Regions from separate parts of the Microbacterium sp. MEC084 genome, predicted to be linked through region 2. Evidence: riboswitches for the same ligand, from Rfam matches in the RefSeq annotation. Region 2 holds a riboswitch; each other region holds the start of a gene.

Region 1 (6,020 bases), on a different contig from region 2:
GGCGTCGTGCGTGATCGCGACGACGCCCGCCCCGGGCGCCCCGTCGCGGCCGTCGCGCAGCGACGCGATGATCGCGACCAGCTCGGCCCACGTGCGCGCATCCTGGCCGAACGTCGGCTCGTCGAGCACGACCACCCTCGGACGCGTCGCCAGCATCGCGGCGACGGTCAGCCTCCGCTTCTCGCCGCCGGAGAGCGTGTGGGGGTTGGCCTCGGCGAGATGCGCGAGCCGGAGCCGCTCGAGCAGCTCGTCGACCCGCGCCGCGATCTCGCCCTCGGGCAGGCGCAGGGCGCGGGGACCGACCTCGAGCTCGCGGCGGACGGTGGTGGAGAGCAGCTGGTGATCCGGGGACTGCAGCACGGTCCCGATGCGCGTGAGCAGCTGCCGCGACGACCAGCGGATCGGCGCCTCGCCGATCCCGCCCGCGAGCGCCGGCCCGGCGACGACCCGGCCTCCCGCCGGCGGAAGCAGCCCGGCCAGCGTGCGGCCGAGCGTCGACTTGCCCGCGCCGTTCGGCCCCACGACGCCGAGGACCTCGCCGGCGCGCACGTCCACGTCGAGCGGGCCCGCCACGCGGCGGCCGCGTACGCGCGCGACCTCGAGCGCGCGTCCCGACAGCAGGACCTCGCCGGGCGCCGCGGCCGGCGGCGCCGGGTGGCGCGGCGCGATCCCGGGCACCCAGACGCCGAGCGCGGCGAGCTCGGCGCCCCGGTCGCGCAGCACGTCGGCGACCGGGCCGTCCGCGATCACGCCCGCGTCCCCCGCGCCCAGCACGATGATCCGGTCGACGATCGGCAGCCACACGTCCACGCGATGCTCCACCACGACGAGGGTCGCGCCCGTGCGGTCCAGTACGCGGCCCACGGCGTCACGCACCGCGATCGCGCCCGCGGGATCGAGGTTGGCGGTGGGCTCGTCGAGCAGCAGCAGCCCGGGGCGCATGGCGAGCGCCCCGGCGAGCGCGAGGCGCTGCTTCTGTCCGCCGGACAGCGCGGTCGTGGACCGGTCGAGCGGCACGTCGAGGCCCACGAGGTCCAGCGCCTCGCCGACGCGCGGCCAGATGTCGTGCCGCGGCACCCCGAGGTTCTCGCAGCCGAACGCGACGTCGTCGCCGACGCGGTGCAGGACGGCCTGGGTGTCGGGATCCTGCTGCACCAGCCCGGCGCGACCGCGGACCGCCGCGGGCGGGTGCCCGTCGATCGTCAGGGTGCCGGCGTGCTCGCCCTCGTCGTCGCCGCCCAGCACGCCCGCGAGAGCGTGCAGCAGCGTGGACTTCCCCGAGCCGCTCGCGCCGAGCAGCAGGACGCGTTCGCCCGCGTCGATCCGCAGGTCGATGCCGGAGGCGGCCCACGCGCGGCGGCTGGCGTAGCGCCATCCCCAGCCGCGCGCCTCGACGGCGGCCGGGGACACGGCCCCGGTCGCCGGAGAGGCCGTCACGTCAGACGCGCCTGGCGACCGCGCGCCCGGCCGCGAACCGGTTCAGCGCGCCGGTCGCCGCGAGGCCGCGGACGATCGCCCAGCCGCCGAGCCCCGCGATGACCGCGCCCGACACCGTGGTCGAGGCGATGTACACGGTCGTGAACAGCGCGTCGGCGCCCGCGTACCAGAGGACGCGGTCGTTGATGCCGGCCGCGAGGCCCGCGCCGGCGCCCGCCAGCACCGCGACCGGCAGGCGGAACGACCTGTACAGGAAGATCGCGAGGATGATCTCGGCGCCGAGGCCCTGCACGAGGCCCGACACGATCGTCAGCGCGCCCCACTGGTTGCCGACGAGCGCGGAGATGACCGCGGCGAGCAGCTCGGTGTAGAGCGCGGCGCCCGGCTTGCGGATGACGAGGCCGCCGATCACCCCGGCGATGAGCCAGGGGCCGGTGAGCAGGCCGCCCAGACCGGGCAGCAGCGGCGCGAGCAGCTCGCTCGGGCCGATGTAGGCGACGTTCCAGACGAGGAACACCACGGCGCAGGCCACGGCGATGACGCTGGCGACGACGATGTCGACGACGCGCCAGGTGAAGCGGCGGGTGCCCGGGGTGGCGGGTGCGGACGTGTTCATCTCTCTCCTCCCTGCGCCGGCATGATCCGGATCAGGTTCGACGGTCGAAGCGCGGGTCGCTTCCTCTCAGCCCGGCTCGCCGGACTCCCGTGGTGTGTGAGGGACATTCTAGGGCGATCCGGCGGGTGAGGTTCGCCGCCGGGGCCCGCGATCTCCGGCTGGCTCCCGGCATCCGCGGGTACCGTAGGCGGGTGGCAATCGACGACTCCCCCCACGACGATCTCCGCGAGGATCTCCGCGGCTCGATCGACGATGCGTCCGTCGCCACGGTGCCGGTGGCAGCGACCCCCGTCGCCGAGGCGCCGCGTCGCCCGCGCCGCGCGGTGACGGCGCACGACATCGACCCCCTGCCCGAGACGCCCGTGGTGCCCGAGCAGCCCGCGATCCGTCGCGGCATCGGCTCGCTGTTCGACCAGCGCACCGCCGATGCGCCCGTGACCGAGGCGGCCACGGCCCTGGCGGGCGCCGCGCTGACGGATGCGCCCCCGGCGGATGCTCCGACCGGGGCCGAGGCGCTGGCCGTGCCCGCACCGGAGACCCCGACGTCGCTCGAGGAGGCCGCCGGCGCCGCGGTCGAGGCGCCGCACGCAGCGGTGGCGGACGCGCCCCGCACCGACACCGCCGCTCTGGCCTGGATCGACCCGGCCACCGTCGCCCCCAAGCCCGAGGCGGCCCCCGCGCCGTCGCCCGCGTTCGACCTGGTCCCCACCCGCCGCGAGAGGCGCCCCTCCGTCGCGGCCCCGCTGATCACAGCCGGCGTCCTCGCACTCGGCTACGTGGGCGGCTGCGCCTTCTGGCCGCTCGCGAACGTCGCCCCCGCGGTCTCGGCCGCGACGGTCGACCCGGCGCCCGGTCATCCGCTCGCCGTGACCTGGCCCGCGGACGGCTCCGCCGCCGTCGGCGCCGAGGGCCTCGGCACGGTCCCGGCCTCCAGCGCCGCGCGCGCGCCCATGGCCAGCATCGCCAAGGTCGTGACCGCGCTCATGATCCTCGAGAAGGCGCCGCTCGCGGTGGGCGAGCAGGGGCCGTCCTACGCGTTCGACTACGCCGACAGCCAGGAGTACTGGCAGTACCGCGTGGCGAACGAGTCGGCGCTCGACGTGCCCGTGGACGGCACGCTCACGCAGCGGCAGCTGCTCGAGGGCATCCTGATCGGCTCGGCCAACAACTACGTGGATCGCCTGACGACGGAGCTGTGGGGCTCGAAGGACGCGTTCGCCCTCGCCGTGCCGGAGTGGCTCCAGGCGCACGGCCTGTCGGGCATCACGATGGTCGACCCGAGCGGCATCGACCCGGACAACACGGCGACCCCCGCGTCGCTGGTCACCCTCGCGAGCCTGGCGCTGGCGAACCCCGTGATCGCGGAGATCGTGGCGATGCCCGAGACGGAACTCCCGGGCGCCGGCGTGGTCGAGAACAGCAATCCGCTGATCGGGGACCCCGGCGTCGTCGGCATCAAGACCGGCACCCTGTCCGAGTGGTGGATCGAGTCGTGGAACCTGCTCACGGCCAAGGACGTCACGATCGGCCAGACCACCGTGCGGCTGTACGCCTCGGTGCTCGGCCAGCCCGACGAGGAGACCCGCGCGAGCGTCAGCCGCACGCTGCTCGAGCAGGTGGAGCAGTCCCTGCAGCCCGCCCCGACCGTCGCATCCGGCACCACCGTCGCGAACGTCACGACCGAGTGGGGCGAGCCGGTCGAGGTGGTCACGGGCGACGACGCCGAGGTCGTGCTGTGGGACCGCGGCACCCCCGAGGTCCAGTCGGACTACGAGGTCGAGGTCGGCACCGCGTCGGGCGCGGAGGTCGGCACGCTCACCGCGACTGGGCCGTTCGACTCGGCCACGGTCCCCCTGGTGCTCGAGGGCGACCTCGAGGGCCCCAGCCTGCTCTGGCGGCTCTCGCACCCGCTCGACCTGCTCGGCCTGCAGTAGCGCGCCGCCGCACGCGCCCGACCCCGCCCTGGCGCGAGGAGAAATCCCCGATCCAGGACGAATGCCCATGAGATCGGCCTCGCGCGTGGATTTCTCCTCCGCGGAGGTCGGCGTTCAACGGCGGATGCGGTGCAGCCCCTGCGCGATGGCGGTCACCACGAGGTCCTGCACCGCGGCCCAGTCGTCCATGATCTGCCAATAGCCGATCCGGATGACGTGGTAGCCCATCAGGCGCAGGCGAGCGTCGTGCTCGTTGTCGCGCAGGCGCTGAGCGTCGACGTGATGACCGCCGTCGATCTGGATCACCAGCCGGTCGCCGATGAGGAGATCGACGGGCCGCGCGGCGATGACCACCTGGCGCCGGATCGGCAGCCCCAGCCGGAGGAGGCGCAGGCGCGAGAACACGATCGACTCGGTGCCCTCATCCGCGAGCGGCCGCGCATCCGCGAGCAGCCGTCGGGCGTCGGGCGGCAGCGGCAGGCCGCGCAGCACGTCGAGGTCGACGAGGTGCCTCCGGATGGCCGCCTCCCACGCCGCAAGGCCGGCCTCGTAGGGCTGGCACGTCGCGAGGATCACCAGCGCGTTGATCAGCGAATCCTCGAGAGCGTCGGGGTCGCGCGGGATGACCGGGGTCGCCCAGTGCACGTGCGCGGTCGTCTCGCGCTGCAGCTGTCCGTTCGGGCGGATGGCGACGTGCGGTTGCGTCACGGTATCGGTCCAGAGCCCGCGCCGCTGCGCGACCGTGACGCACGAGAGCACCACGCCGACCTCGACCGCCGAGCGCCAGGCCGGGTCGACGGAGGGCAGGCACATCCAGCCGTGGCGGGGTCGCTGCACCGCGCCGCTGTGCAGCGCGCCGCGCAGCGCGTGCCGCGTGACACCGAGCCTGTGGAGCGCGGGGGTGCGCGCGATGCCTCCGAAGCGGGCGAGCGCGGTGACGGGATCCATGCGCCCATGCTGGCCACCCGGCCCGGTCCCGCGGTCGGCCTGACTCGCCAAGATGAGCAACCGGGCCATCCCTGGGCCTGTGGACGACGCCGGCCGGAGTGGTGACCGCCTCCAGCCGAGGAGGAATCCACCTGCGAGGAGCGGAGCGCCGGGTTCCGCCCTCGGAGGTGGATCTCTCTTCGGCTCAGGTCGCGTCAGGCCGTGGGCTCCTCCGGCGCGCCCGCGGCCGCGGGCACCTCGACGGCCGCGGTGTCCGTGGCCGCCTCCTGCGCCTCGACCGCGTCGAGGTCGACCGCGGCATGCTCGAACTGCGACCGGTACAGGCGCCAGTAGGCGCCCTCGCGGGCGATCAGCTCCTCGTGCGTGCCCTGCTCCACGATGTCGCCGTGCTCCATCACGAGGATGAGGTCGGCGTCGCGGATGGTCGACAGGCGGTGCGCGATCACGAACGACGTGCGGCCCTTCCGCAGCGCCGCCATGGCGTGCTGCAGCAGCTGCTCGGTGCGGGTGTCGACCGAGCTGGTGGCCTCATCCAGGATCAGCACGCTCGGCTGCGACACGAACGCGCGCGCGATCGTGATCAGCTGACGCTCGCCGGCCGACACGTTGGCCGCGTCCTCCTCGAGCACCGTGTCGTACCCGTCGGGCAGGGTGTGCACGAACCGGTCGACGTAGGTCGCCTTGGCGGCCGCGATCACCTCGTCGTCCGTGGCGCTCTGCCGGCCGTAGCGGATGTTCTCCCGGATCGTCCCCGAGAACAGCCACGGGTCCTGCAGCACCATGCCCGCCCGCGCGCGCACGTCGTGGCGGGTCATCTCGGAGATGTCCTGGCCGTCGAGCAGGATGGCCCCGCCGTCGAGCTCGTAGAACCGCATGATCAGGTTCACCAGCGTGGTCTTGCCGGCGCCGGTCGGCCCCACGATCGCCACGGTCTGACCCGGCTCGACCCGGAAGGACAGGTCCCGGATGAGCGGGCTCTCGGGCGTGTACGAGAACGACACGTTGCGGAACTCGATCACGCCGCGCCCGTCGGGCGCCGCGGGGGCGTCCTCGGCGTCGGGCTCCTGCTCGGGCTCGTCGAGCAG
Region 2 (6,020 bases):
GGCGGAACAGGTCCAGCACGCGCTGGAGCCGCTCGGCGTCGGCCGGCCCGGGGACGTGCACCTCGTAGCGCCCCTGCAGCTCGCGCAGCTCGTTGTCGTACGCGTCGCCTACGAGCGCGGTGGGGCCGGTCTTCTCGAACACGTTGAGGAAGGCCTCGGGGTCCTCGTGCTGGCGGTCGAGCAGCTCCTGCAGCGTCTCGACGAACGCGACGCCGATCTCGGGATGCGCGTCGATCAGCTCGGACCGGAACGCGTACACGTTGTCGTCGACCGCGTCGAGCGAGCGCTCGGTCGCGAGCACCGTGCCGGTGCGGGCCGCCTGCGCGAAGTAGTCGCTGAACGTGCTCCACGCGTCGATCTGCCCGGACGCGAACGCCGCGACGCCGTCCGACGGCTGCAGCGCGACGCGCTCCACCGCGTCGAACGGGATCCCCACCTGCTCGAGCGCGTCGAGCAGCAGGTACTCGCCCTTGCCGCCGGCGTTGACGGCGACACGGCGGCCCACCAGGTCCTCGATCGTCTCGATGCCGGATCCGGGGGCCGCCACGATGCCCGCGTTCTCGGTCAGCACCTCGCGGCGCTGCACCGACACGATCTTCACGGGCAGGCCCTTGGCGGTCGCGCCAGCGATCGGCGCGAATGCGGCGTTCGCGACATCCAGCTGCCCCGCGTTGAACAGCGGCACGTTGGCCGTGAACGCGTACTCGCCGTCGACCCACTCGAGCTCGGCGCCGACCTCCGCGAACGCCTCGGCGAGCTCGCCGGTCTTCTTCGCGACCGCCAGCGGGCCCTGGTTGCCCGGGTCGTTGACCCGCACGACCACCGGCTCGCCCCGCCCGGCTGCGGCATCGCCCGCCGCGGGCGCCGCGGCGCATCCGGCCAGGGTGAGCGCGAGCGCCGCCAGCGCGACGGCACCGGCCGCCCTCATCGGGCCGCCTCCGCACGCAGCGCGGGAGCCGGAAGGTAGACCTGTCCGCCGGAGGCGGCGAACTCGGCGCTCTTCTCGGCCATGCCCGCGACCGCGGCCTGCGCCGCGGCGTCTCCGTACGTGTCGCGGATGTCCTGCGAGATGCGCATCGAGCAGAACTTCGGGCCGCACATCGAGCAGAAGTGCGCGGTCTTGGCGGGCTCGGCCGGCAGTGTCTCGTCGTGGAACTCCTGCGCCGTGACCGGGTCGAGGCCGAGCGCGAACTGGTCGCGCCAGCGGAACTCGAACCGCGCCTTCGACAGCGCGTCGTCGCGCGCGATCGCGCCCGGGTGGCCCTTGGCGAGGTCGGCGGCGTGCGCCGCGATCTTGTAGGTGATCACGCCGGTCTTGACGTCGTCGCGGTCGGGCAGGCCGAGGTGCTCCTTCGGGGTGACGTAGCAGAGCATGGCGGTGCCGTAGCGGGCGATCTCGGTCGCGCCGATCGCCGACGTGATGTGGTCGTAGCCGGGCGCGATGTCGGTGACCAGCGGGCCCAGCGTGTAGAACGGGGCGCCGTCGCACAGCTCCTGCTGGCGCTCGACGTTCTCGCGCACGAGGTGCAGCGGCACGTGGCCGGGTCCCTCGACCATGACCTGCACGTCGTGCGCCCACGCGCGGCGGGTCAGCTCCGCGAGCGTGTCGAGCTCGGCGAACTGGGCGGCGTCGTTCGCGTCCGCGATCGATCCGGGGCGCAGGCCGTCGCCCAGCGAGAACGCGACGTCGTACTGCGCGAAGATCTCGCACAGCTCGTCGAAGTGCTCGTACAGGAAGTTCTCGCGGTGGTGCGCCAGGCACCATCCGGCCATGATCGATCCGCCGCGCGACACGATGCCCGTCACGCGGTCGGCCGTCAGCGGCACGTAGCGCAGCAGCACGCCGGCGTGCACGGTCATGTAGTCGACGCCCTGCTCGCACTGCTCGATCACGGTGTCGCGGTAGATCTCCCACGTCAGCGCGCTCGCGTCGCCGTCGACCTTCTCGAGCGCCTGGTAGATCGGAACCGTCCCGATCGGGATCGGCGAGTTCCGGATGATCCACTCGCGCGTCGTGTGGATGTCGTTGCCGGTCGACAGGTCCATGAGCGTGTCGGCGCCCCACTTGGTCGCCCACTGCAGCTTCGACACCTCCTCGGCGATCGAGCTCGTCACGGCCGAGTTGCCGATGTTCGCGTTGATCTTCACGAGGAAGGCCTTGCCGATGATCATCGGCTCGGACTCGGGGTGGTTGATGTTGCTGGGGATGATCGCCCGCCCGGCCGCGACCTCGCTGCGCACGAGCTCGACGTCGCACTGCTCGCGCAGCGCCACGTACCGCATCTCGGGGGTGATGATCCCGCGGCGGGCGTAGTGCATCTGCGTCACGGTGCGGCCCGGCTTGGCACGGCGCGGCTCGGGCTTCGCGCCCGCCCAGCGCTGCGAGGGCGCGCCGCGGCGCACCGCCGCGCGGCCGTCGTCGCTCAGCCGGTGCCCGCGCGCCTCGTACGGCTCGGTGTCGTCGCGCGCGGCGATCCACTCGGCACGCTGCGGCGGCAGGCCGCGCTCGGGCACGCTGCCGGGACCTGCCGTGCGGTACACGCGCAGCGGCGGGTTGGGCGTGCCGTCGGGTGAGTCCTCGAGCGCGATCTCGGTCACGGGGACGCGGATGCCGTGCGCGGCGTCCTCGACCCACGCGAGCGAGTGGGAGGGGTGCTGTTCGGTCCCGTGCTCTTCAGCGGATGCGTCGCCGGGAGCGGCGGGATCGACGGGAGGGATGGATGTCGGGAGAGTGCGCGCCACCATGGGCTGTCCTCACTTCCTACGCCGGTACGAGCCGGATCAGGTTCGACGGTCTCGGGCGGTGTCAGCCCGGTCTCAGCCTCTTCCGAGGCCCCCGTGTGGTCAGGACATGTGTATCACGAGCGCCGGGAGTCGGCGCAAATCGGGCCGCGGCTCAGTCGAAGGCGAGCGGGTTCCAGAGGCCGGGACGGTCCAGCGGCGCGTAGCGCACATCCGCGCGGCCGTCCTGGATCGACGCGACGCACGCGAGCAGCGACACGGTCGGGTAGCCGTGCGGATGGTTGTCGCGCACGATCGCGCGGTCATCGGTCGGCGGCAGCTCGGCCGTGCGGCCCAGCACGTCGAGCCACGGGCGCCACCAGGCGGCGTCCCCGTCGGTCGGGGCCTGCTCGAAGGCCTCATGCCACGCCGCGATGCGCGGGGTCGCGGGGTCGTCGACGCCGTCGTGCGCCAGCATGTGCGTGCCCGGGGCGAGGGTCTCGCGGCGCAGCTCGGCGCCGTCCCAGGACGTCACCCGCACCTCGGCGCCGTCGACCTCGACCAGGTTGAACCCGAGCGTGCGCGGCGCGCCCTCGGGCGACGACCCGGCGACCGAGGCCAGCACGATCCCGCCGCGCGACTCGAGCTCGGCGGCATCCAGTCCCTCGGGGTACCCCGCCCGGTTCAGGAGCACCGCCAGCCGGCCGCCCTCGGCGGCGAGCCAGGCGCCGCCCGCGAGCCGGTCCTGCACGCCCACGAGCCCGGGCCGGTCCGGCCACCACGCGCCGAGCGGGTTCCACGGCCGGTTCGGATCCTCGTCCCGCACCGCGAGCAGGCGCACGGGCTCCGCCGAGGACTCCGGGACGCGGACGATCACGGTGCACATGGATCCCATTCTCGGGTCCCGCGCGGGCCTCGGCTTCGACTCGCCGCGCTCGCTCAGCCCGTTCGACTCCGCTTCGCTCCGCTCGACGACCACAGGGTGATGCCGCGGGGCGTCGAGGGGCGTGAGCCACAATGAAGGCGTGAACATCGTCGTGGGCGTGACCGGCGGCATCGCCGCGTACAAGACCGTGCAGCTCGTGCGGCTGCTGGTGAAGGACGGGCACGAGGTGCACGTCGTGCCGACCGACGACGCGCTGCGCTTCGTCGGTCAGCCGACCTGGGAGGCGATCAGCCGCCACCCCGTGACGACGTCGGTGCACGACGACGTGGCGCAGGTGCGGCACGTCGCGCTCGGCCAGAACGCCGACCTCGTGGTCGTCGCCCCTGCCTCGGCGAACACGATCGCGAAGATGGCCGCGGGCCTGGCGGGCGACCTGCTCGGCACGACGCTGCTCGCCACGCGCGCGCCCGTGCTGATCGCTCCCGCGATGCACACCGAGATGTGGCAGCACGCGGCCACGCAGGCGAACATCGCGACGCTCGCCGCGCGCGGCATCCGGATGATCGGTCCCGACAGCGGGCAGCTGACGGGCGACGACGTCGGCCCCGGCCGGATGAGCGAGCCCGAGGCCATCCACGCCGAGATCGGCCGGATCCTGCAGTCGCGGCGCGATCTCGCGGGCCTGCGCTTCGTGGTCTCGACGGGCGGCACGCGCGAGCCCATCGATCCCGTCCGCTTCCTCGGCAACCGGTCGAGCGGCCGGCAGGGTGTCGCCATCGCGCTCGCCGCCGCGGATCGCGGCGCCGAGGTCACGCTGGTCGCCGCGCACGTCGACGAGTCGGTCGCGGCGCCCGCGGTCGCGCATCCGGGCATCCGGATCGAGCGGGCCGGCACGGCCGCCGAGCTGGGGGAGCGGATGACCGCCCTCGCCGGCGACGCGGACGTGATCGTGATGACCGCCGCGGTGGCCGACTATCGCGTCGCCGACGTGGCCGACCACAAGCTGGCCAAGGAGGACGGCAAGCCCACGCTCGAGCTGGTCGAGAACGCCGACATCCTCAGCGGGCTCGCGGCCGCGCGCCGTCCGGGCCAGACCGTCGTGGGCTTCGCGGCCGAGATGCCGACCGCCGACGAGACCGTGCTCGAGCGCGGCATCCGCAAGCGCCGCCGCAAGGGCGCCGACCTGCTCGCGGTCAACGAGGTCGGCTGGGAGGCGGGCTTCGAGCGCGCCGACAACACGGTCACGGTCATCGGCCCGGACGACGCGCCCGTCGCGACCGCGAGCGGCAGCAAGCGCGAGGTCGCCGACGCGCTGCTCGACGCGATCCTGGCGGTCCGCGGGGCGCCGGCGCCCGCTCAGTAGGCTCGTGCGCATGAGCACCGAATGGGTCCACCAGCCGCTGGTGGACGACGCCACGGTCCGCACGAACACCGGCCGCGGCTGGGAGGACTGGGTCGCCGAGATCGACGGGGGTCAGGGCGCCGACGCGGGCCACACCGCGATCGCGCGCTGGCTGGTCGCCGACCTGGGCCCGCGGCCCCTCGCCGCCGTTAGGCTCGGGGCATGGCGACCATCGACATCCCCCGGATCACGCTCAACGACGGCACCGCGTTCGCCGAGCTCGGCCTCGGCACCTACAAGCTGACCGGGGAGGAGGGCATCGCGGCCATCGAGGCCGGCATCCAGACCGGCTACCGCGTGCTGGACACCGCGGTCAACTACGGCAACGAGCACGAGGTCGGCGAGGCCGTGCGCCGCAGCGGGATCGACCGCGACGAGATCGTCGTCACCACGAAGATCCCCGGCCGCCACCACGGCTACGACGAGGCGATCGCGAGCGGCCGCGAGTCCAACGCCACGATCGGCCTCGGCCGCATCGACCTGCTGCTCATCCACTGGCCCAACCCGAGCGTCGACAAGTACGTCGACACGTTCAAGGGCATGATCGCGCTGCGCGACGAGGGGCTCGTGCGCTCGGTCGGCGTCTCGAACTTCACCGAGGAGATGCTGCAGCGCCTGATCGACGAGACCGGCGTCGTCCCGGCCGTGAACCAGGTCGAGCTGCACCCGTACTTCCCGCAGACCGCGTTGCGCGCGTTCCACGCCGAGCACGGCATCCGCACCGAGAGCTGGAGCCCGCTCGCGCGGCGCAGCGAGCTGCTGACCGAGCAGCTCATCACCGACCTCGCAGAGGTGTATCAGGTGAGCCCGACGCAGGTCGTGCTGCGCTGGCACGTGCAGCTCGGCTCGACGCCCATCCCGAAGTCGGCGGATCCGGACCGCCAGCGCGAGAACGCCGACGTGTTCGACTTCACGCTCGACGACGAGCACGTCGAGGCGATCTCGGCCCTCGAGCGCGGACGCCTCTGGGACGGCGACCCGCTCACGCACGAGGAGTTCTGAGAACGGATG
Region 3 (6,020 bases), on a different contig from region 2:
CGCGTAGAGCCCCCGGAGCGTCGTGCGACCCTCCAGGTCCGTGCGCACGCCGCCCATGAGATAGTGCGCCGCGGGCGTCACCGGAATGGGTTCGGACGCCCAGTCGAGGCCGCGCGCCCGCACGGCCGCATCGATCGAGGGGAAGCGGGTGCGCAGCAGGTCGGCGCCGAGCGCCGTGGCGTCCAGGCGCACGGGACGGCCGCCCTGCGCCGCCATCCGGTTTGCGATCGCGCGGGCGACGACGTCGCGCGGCGCGAGCTCGCCGTCCGGATGCGCATCGAACGCGAAGCGCCGCCCGTCGTCGTCGATCAGCACCGCGCCCTCGCCGCGCACGGCCTCCGAGATCAGGAACGGATCGCCGGGGGCCGGCCCGTCGGCGATCAGCACGGTCGGGTGGAACTGCACGAACTCCAGGTCGGCCACGGCGGCGCCCGCGCGCAGGGCCGCGGCGATGCCGTCCCCCGTGGCGACGGCCGGGTTGGTGGTGCGGGCGTACAGCATGCCCGCGCCTCCCGTGGCCAGCACCACGGCGTCGGCGGACAGCACCGCGTCGCGGCCGTCGATGCGGACGCGCGCGCCCGTCACGGCGCCCGTGCGCCCGATCACGAGGTCGAGCAGGAACGCGTGCTCGACGATGCGGATGCCCATCCGGCGCGCGGTGCGCAGCAGCGCCGTCTCGATCGCGAGGCCCGTGGCGTCGCCGCCGGCGTGCAGGATGCGCGGGAACGAGTGGGCGGCCTCCAGGCCGTGCTGCAGGCGACCGGAGGCGTCGCGGTCGAACTCGACGCCGCAGCGGGCGAGCTCGCCGATCCGCTCCGGGCCCTCCTCGACGAGCACGCGCACGGCGTCCTCGTCGCACAGGCCCGCGCCCGCCGCGAGCGTGTCGGCGACGTGGTCCTCGAGGCGGTCCTCGGGCATCACGACGCCCGCGATGCCGCCCTGGGCGTGCCGCGTGGAGCCCTGATCCGCGGAGCCCTTGGTGACGAGCGTGACGTCGACGCCCCGATGCGCGGCGTGGACCGCGCAGAACAGGCCGGCGATCCCGCTGCCGACGATCAGCGCGCGCGTCATGTCAGGCCGTCCGGGCGGGCGTCGCGGACGCGGGCTTCGCGGCGAGCATCCGCTCCAGCGCGACCCGCGCGGGCGCCGCGACCTCGTCCGCCACCGTGATCCGGTTCACGACGCGGCCGGCCACGAGCTCCTCGAGCGTCCACGCGAGATAGCCCGGGTGGATCCGGTACATCGTGGAGCAGGGGCACACCACGGGGTCGAGGCAGAAGATCGTGTGCTGCGGGTGCTGCGCCGCGAGGCGCTGGACCAGGTTGATCTCGGTGCCGATCGCGAACGTCGTGGGCGCGGTCGCGCTCTCGATCGCGCGCCGGATGACGTCGGTCGAGCCGGCCTCGTCGGCCGCGTCGACGACGGGCATCGGACACTCGGGGTGCACGATGACGCGCACGCCGGGGTGCTCGGCGCGCGCCCTGTCGATCTGGTCGACCGTGAACCGCCGGTGCACCGAGCAGAAGCCGTGCCACAGGATCACGCGCGCATCGCGCAGGTCCTGCTCGGACGAGCCGCCGAGCGGGCGATGGGGGTTCCACATCGGCATCCGCTCGAGCGGGACGCCCATGGCCTTCGCGGTGTTGCGTCCCAGGTGCTGGTCGGGGAAGAACAGCACGCGGCGCCCGCGCGCGAACGCCCACTCCAGCACGGTGCGCGCGTTGGACGATGTGCAGACGATGCCGCCGTGGCGGCCCACGAAGCCCTTGATCGCCGCCGAGGAGTTCATGTAGGTGACCGGGATCACCGGCAGGAAGCCGTCGGCGTCGGGCTCGTCGAGCGGGCCGTAGACGTCCTCCAGCTGCTCCCAGCACTCCTCGACCTGGTCGATGTCGGCCATGTCCGCCATCGAGCAGCCCGCCGCCAGGTTCGGCAGGATGACCGCCTGCCCCGGGCCCGACAGCAGGTCGGCGGTCTCGGCCATGAAGTGCACGCCGCAGAACACGATCGCCTCGGCCTCGGGGTGGGCCTTGGCGGCGTTCGCGAGCTGGAACGAGTCGCCCACGTAGTCGGCGTGCCGCACGACCTCGTCGCGCTGGTAGAAGTGGCCGAGCACCACGACGCGGTCGCCGAGGGTCTCCTTCGCGGCGCGGATCCGGGCGTGCAGCTCGTCCTCGGACGCCTCGCGATACTCGGCGGGCAGCTCGCCCTGGCGCGGCGACCCGGTGGGGATCACGTCGCCCATCGAGGCGCCGGGACCGTAGCCGGGGACAGTGTCGAACGTCCAGGGCGTGGCCGCGAGGTCCGTCGAGCACGTGCTGCCCGTGGCCGTGCCGGCCACGATCGCCTGGATGCCGTGGTCGACGGACGCATCGACGGCGCGGCGCGGTGCGAGGGTCAGGGGAGAGGCGGCCATGTGAGCCCTCGCCTTCTGGTCGGAACGACACTTACTGTCGCGCCCAGATTAGGTCACATTGACCAGAACCGCAATTTCGATCACTTTCCGCTCACGCCCCGGCGTGGAGCCGCGGTTTCGACTCGCTTCGCTCGCACGGCGGTCGATGGCCAACCCGTGGTCGTTGAGCGGAGGCGCGCCAGCGCCGAAGTCGAAACGTGGCCGGATCGTCCCGGCCGGCTGGGGAGGTTCGGCGTCGTTTCGACTCCTCGCTGGCGCTCGTCGCTCAACGACCGGGGGTGAGGGTCGGCAGCAACTCCCTGCATCTACGGTCGTGCGAGCAAAGCGAGCGTGCGAGGCGCTTCTAGAAAGACTCAGCTTCCGCGTTGTAGCGGTAGAGGCGGGCGGGGCGGTGCTTGCCGGTGCGGAAGGACTCGGTGGGCACGAGCGCCTCGGAGCCCTCGAGCAGGCGGCGGAAGTTGGAGGGGTCGAGCCGGCGGCCGAGCACGGACTCGTACACCTCGCGCAGCTCTGTGAGCGTGAACTCGTCGGGCAGCAGGCCCGCGGCGATGCGGCTGTAGCCCACCTTGTTCCGCAGGCGCCACAGCGCGTACTCGGCGATCCGGTTGTGGTCGAACGCGAGCGCCGGCAGGTGGTCGACGTCGAACCACTCGACGTTCTCGGGCGCGCCGACGACCGAGCGCTGCGCGTCCACGAGGTCGGAGCGCAGCAGCGCCCAGTACACGACCGAGACGACGCGCGTCGGCGACCGGTCGACGTCGCCGAACGTGTACAGCTGCTCCAGGTAGCTGGGCGTGAGCGCCGTGGTCTCCTCGAGCGTGCGCGAGGCGGCCTCGCCGAGGCCCTCGTCCACGTCCAGCCAGCCGCCGGGCAGGGCCCACATGCCCTCGAAGGGGTCGCGCGTGCGCCGCACGAGCGGGATCATCAGCCGGTCCGAGTCCGGGTCGGGGCGCAGCGAGAAGATCACGGTCGACACGGCCACCCGGATCTCGTCGCCCGAGGCGGTCGCGCCCCGCTCCTGATCCTGCGCATCCGACGTCCTGCTCACCCCTCGAGCCTATGCGGTCGAGGTCGCCCGCCCGGGAGGCGCAACCCGGATAGGATCGCTCGCAGTGGCACGGGGTGTCCCCACCGGGGGACTGAGATCACACCCGTATCGACCTGATCTCGTTAGTACGAGCGGAGGGATGTCGCTGATGAGTGACGTGTATCTGTCGTCCGGTCCGGATGCGGGAGCCGTGCTGGCACGGCTGCGCGAGGACGCACCGCTGGTGCAGTGCATCACCAACTCCGTGGTGGTGAACTTCACCGCCAACGCGCTGCTGGCCGCGGGGGCGTCGCCGGTCATGGCGGACGTCCCGGGCGAGGCGCGCGAGTGCGCGCGCGTCGCGTCGGCGCTGCTGGTGAACCTGGGCACGCCGCGCGCCGAGCAGCGCGAGGCCATGCGCGAGGCGGTCGCGGCCGCCGGAGCCGCGGGCACGCCGTGGGTGCTCGACCCCGTCGGCGTGGGCGCGCTGTCCCTGCGCACGGACTTCGCGCGCGAGCTGCTCGCCGACGGCCCGGCGGTCATCCGCGGGAACGCGTCCGAGATCCTCGCGCTCGCCGGCGCGGGCGGACGCGGCCGCGGCGTCGACGCCGCCGACGACGTCGAGCAGACGGCGGGAATCGCGCGCGAGCTGGCGCGGAGCACCGGCGCGGTCGTCGCCGTGTCCGGACCCGTGGACCTGATCGCGGACGGCGGCCGGGTCGTCCGGGTCCACGGCGGCGATCCGCTCCTCACCCGGGTCACGGGCGCCGGATGCGCGCTCGGCGCGATCGTGGGCGCGGCCGTCGCGGCCGCCGGCGGCGACGCCTTCGCGGGGGCGGTCGCCGCGCACGTGCTCTACGCGGAGGCCGCGGAGCGCGCGGCCGCCGTCGCGCCGGCCCCGGGCGGCTTCGCGGTCGCGCTGCTGGATGCGCTGGCCACGGTCGAGCCCGCCGCCCTCGCGGCCCGCGAGCCGCTCCTCGCCGGAGCCGGAGCCGGAGCGTGAGCCGCGCGCTCGACCTGTGCACGTACGTCGTCGCCGACGTCGCCACGATCCTCTCCCGAGCCGGGCGCGATCTGGCGGCCGTCGCGGACGTCGTGCGCCGGGCGGTCGACGGCGGCGCGACGATCGTGCAGGTGCGCGGCAAGGAGCTCGGGGGAGCGGAGCTGCTCGACGTCGTCGAGCGCTCCGCCGAGGCGGTGGCCGGGCGGGCCGCGCTCGTGGTGGACGACCGGGTGGATGTCGTGCTCGCCGCGCGGGCGGCTGGCGCCCGGGTCGACGGCGTGCACGTGGGCCAGAGCGATCTGCCCGTCGACCGCGTGCGCGCGCTGCTCGGCGAGGGCGCGATCGTGGGCCTGAGCGCGAGCCGCCCGCATGAGCTCGCGGCGCTGCGCGCGCTCCCCGCCGGCACGGCCGACTACCTCGGCGTCGGTGCGATCCGCGCGACGCCGACCAAGCCCGACCACCCCGAGCCGCTGGGCTGGCGCGGGTTCGCCGAGTTCGCGGCGGTCGCGGGCCTGCCCTGTGTGGCGATCGGCGGCGTCGGGCACGGCGACGCCGCTGAGGCGCGGCGCGCCGGGGCGGCCGGGCTGGCCGTCGTGCGCGCCGTGTGCGCCGCCGAGGACCCCGCCCACGCCGCGCGGTCGCTGCGGAACGAGTGGGCGGAGGTCGCCTGATGCGCGGGCGCGAGGCGTCGACCCGCATCCCGAACGTGCTCTCGATCGCGGGCTCCGATCCCTCGGGCGGGGCGGGCGTGCAGGCGGATCTGAAGTCCATCCTGGCGAGCGGAGGCTACGGCATGGCCGCTCTCACCGCCCTGACGGCGCAGAGCACGCGCGCCGTCAGCGGCGTGCACGTCCCGCCGCCGGGGTTCGTGCGCGACCAGCTCGACGCGGTGGCGTCCGACATCCGGATCGACGCGGTCAAGACGGGGATGATCGGCGGCGCCGCGGTGATCGCCGAGGTGGTCGGGTGGCTCGACGCGCTCGCCGAGCGGCCCGCCGTGGTCGTCGACCCCGTCATGATCGCCACGAGCGGCGACCGCCTGATCTACGACGACGCGGAGCACGCGCTCCACGACCTCATCGCCCGGGCCGACGTCGTGACGCCGAACCTTCCCGAGCTGGCCGTGCTGGTCGGCGAGGACGTGGCGGGGGACTGGCCCGCCGCGCTGCGCCAGGCCCGCGCGCTGGCGGAGCGACACGGCGTTCTGATCCTCGCCAAGGGCGGGCACCTGCCGGGACCCGCCTGCCCCGACGCGCTCGTGTCCGCCGACGGCGTGCTCGCGGAGTTCGCCGGCCGGCGCATCGAGACGCGCAGCACGCACGGCACGGGCTGCTCGCTGTCGTCCGCGCTCGCGACGCTGTTCGCCCGCCACGGCGACTGGGTCGTGGCGACCGGGCTGGCGCGCGAGTGGCTGCGCGGAGCGATCGCCGCCGCCGAGGCGCTGGACGTCGGCGGCGGGAACGGGCCGCTGCAGCACGCGCACGCGCTCTGGCGCGGCGACGGCGTCCCGCGAGCGGCCACCGAGCGGTGGTGGTGCGATGCGGCGCCCGTCCGCGCGGCCATCGACGCCGGCT

Evidence for each region. A riboswitch is a leader RNA that binds a small molecule or an ion and turns the genes downstream of it on or off. The one in region 2 is predicted to bind thiamine pyrophosphate.
Region 1: it holds a riboswitch for thiamine pyrophosphate, as region 2 does, so the genes downstream of both, B5M43_RS09395 (ECF transporter S component) here and thiC (phosphomethylpyrimidine synthase ThiC) in region 2, are expected to answer to the same signal.
Region 3: it holds a riboswitch for thiamine pyrophosphate, as region 2 does, so the genes downstream of both, thiM (hydroxyethylthiazole kinase) here and thiC (phosphomethylpyrimidine synthase ThiC) in region 2, are expected to answer to the same signal.

The regions. Positions count from the first base shown of each region.
Region 1 covers NZ_MYFP02000009.1:42,824-48,843, forward strand. Annotated here, with positions in the region: gene B5M43_RS09390 (ABC transporter ATP-binding protein) at 1-1,437, opposite strand, end outside; gene B5M43_RS09395 (ECF transporter S component) at 1,439-2,053, opposite strand; TPP riboswitch at 2,045-2,154, opposite strand; gene B5M43_RS15345 (D-alanyl-D-alanine carboxypeptidase family protein) at 2,245-3,987, shown strand; gene B5M43_RS09405 (endonuclease domain-containing protein) at 4,102-4,935, opposite strand; gene B5M43_RS09410 (ABC transporter ATP-binding protein) at 5,130-6,020, opposite strand, start outside.
Region 2 covers NZ_MYFP02000020.1:17,401-23,420, reverse strand. Annotated here, with positions in the region: gene B5M43_RS12975 (ABC transporter substrate-binding protein) at 1-928, opposite strand, end outside; gene thiC (phosphomethylpyrimidine synthase ThiC) at 925-2,745, opposite strand; TPP riboswitch at 2,742-2,850, opposite strand; gene B5M43_RS12965 (NRDE family protein) at 2,897-3,607, opposite strand; gene coaBC (bifunctional phosphopantothenoylcysteine decarboxylase/phosphopantothenate--cysteine ligase CoaBC) at 3,747-4,970, shown strand; gene B5M43_RS12955 (aldo/keto reductase) at 5,172-6,011, shown strand.
Region 3 covers NZ_MYFP02000001.1:398,273-404,292, reverse strand. Annotated here, with positions in the region: gene nadB (L-aspartate oxidase) at 1-1,071, opposite strand, end outside; gene nadA (quinolinate synthase NadA) at 1,073-2,416, opposite strand; gene B5M43_RS01940 (NUDIX domain-containing protein) at 2,760-3,392, opposite strand; TPP riboswitch at 3,525-3,621, shown strand; gene thiM (hydroxyethylthiazole kinase) at 3,613-4,446, shown strand; gene thiE (thiamine phosphate synthase) at 4,443-5,117, shown strand; gene thiD (bifunctional hydroxymethylpyrimidine kinase/phosphomethylpyrimidine kinase) at 5,117-6,020, shown strand, end outside.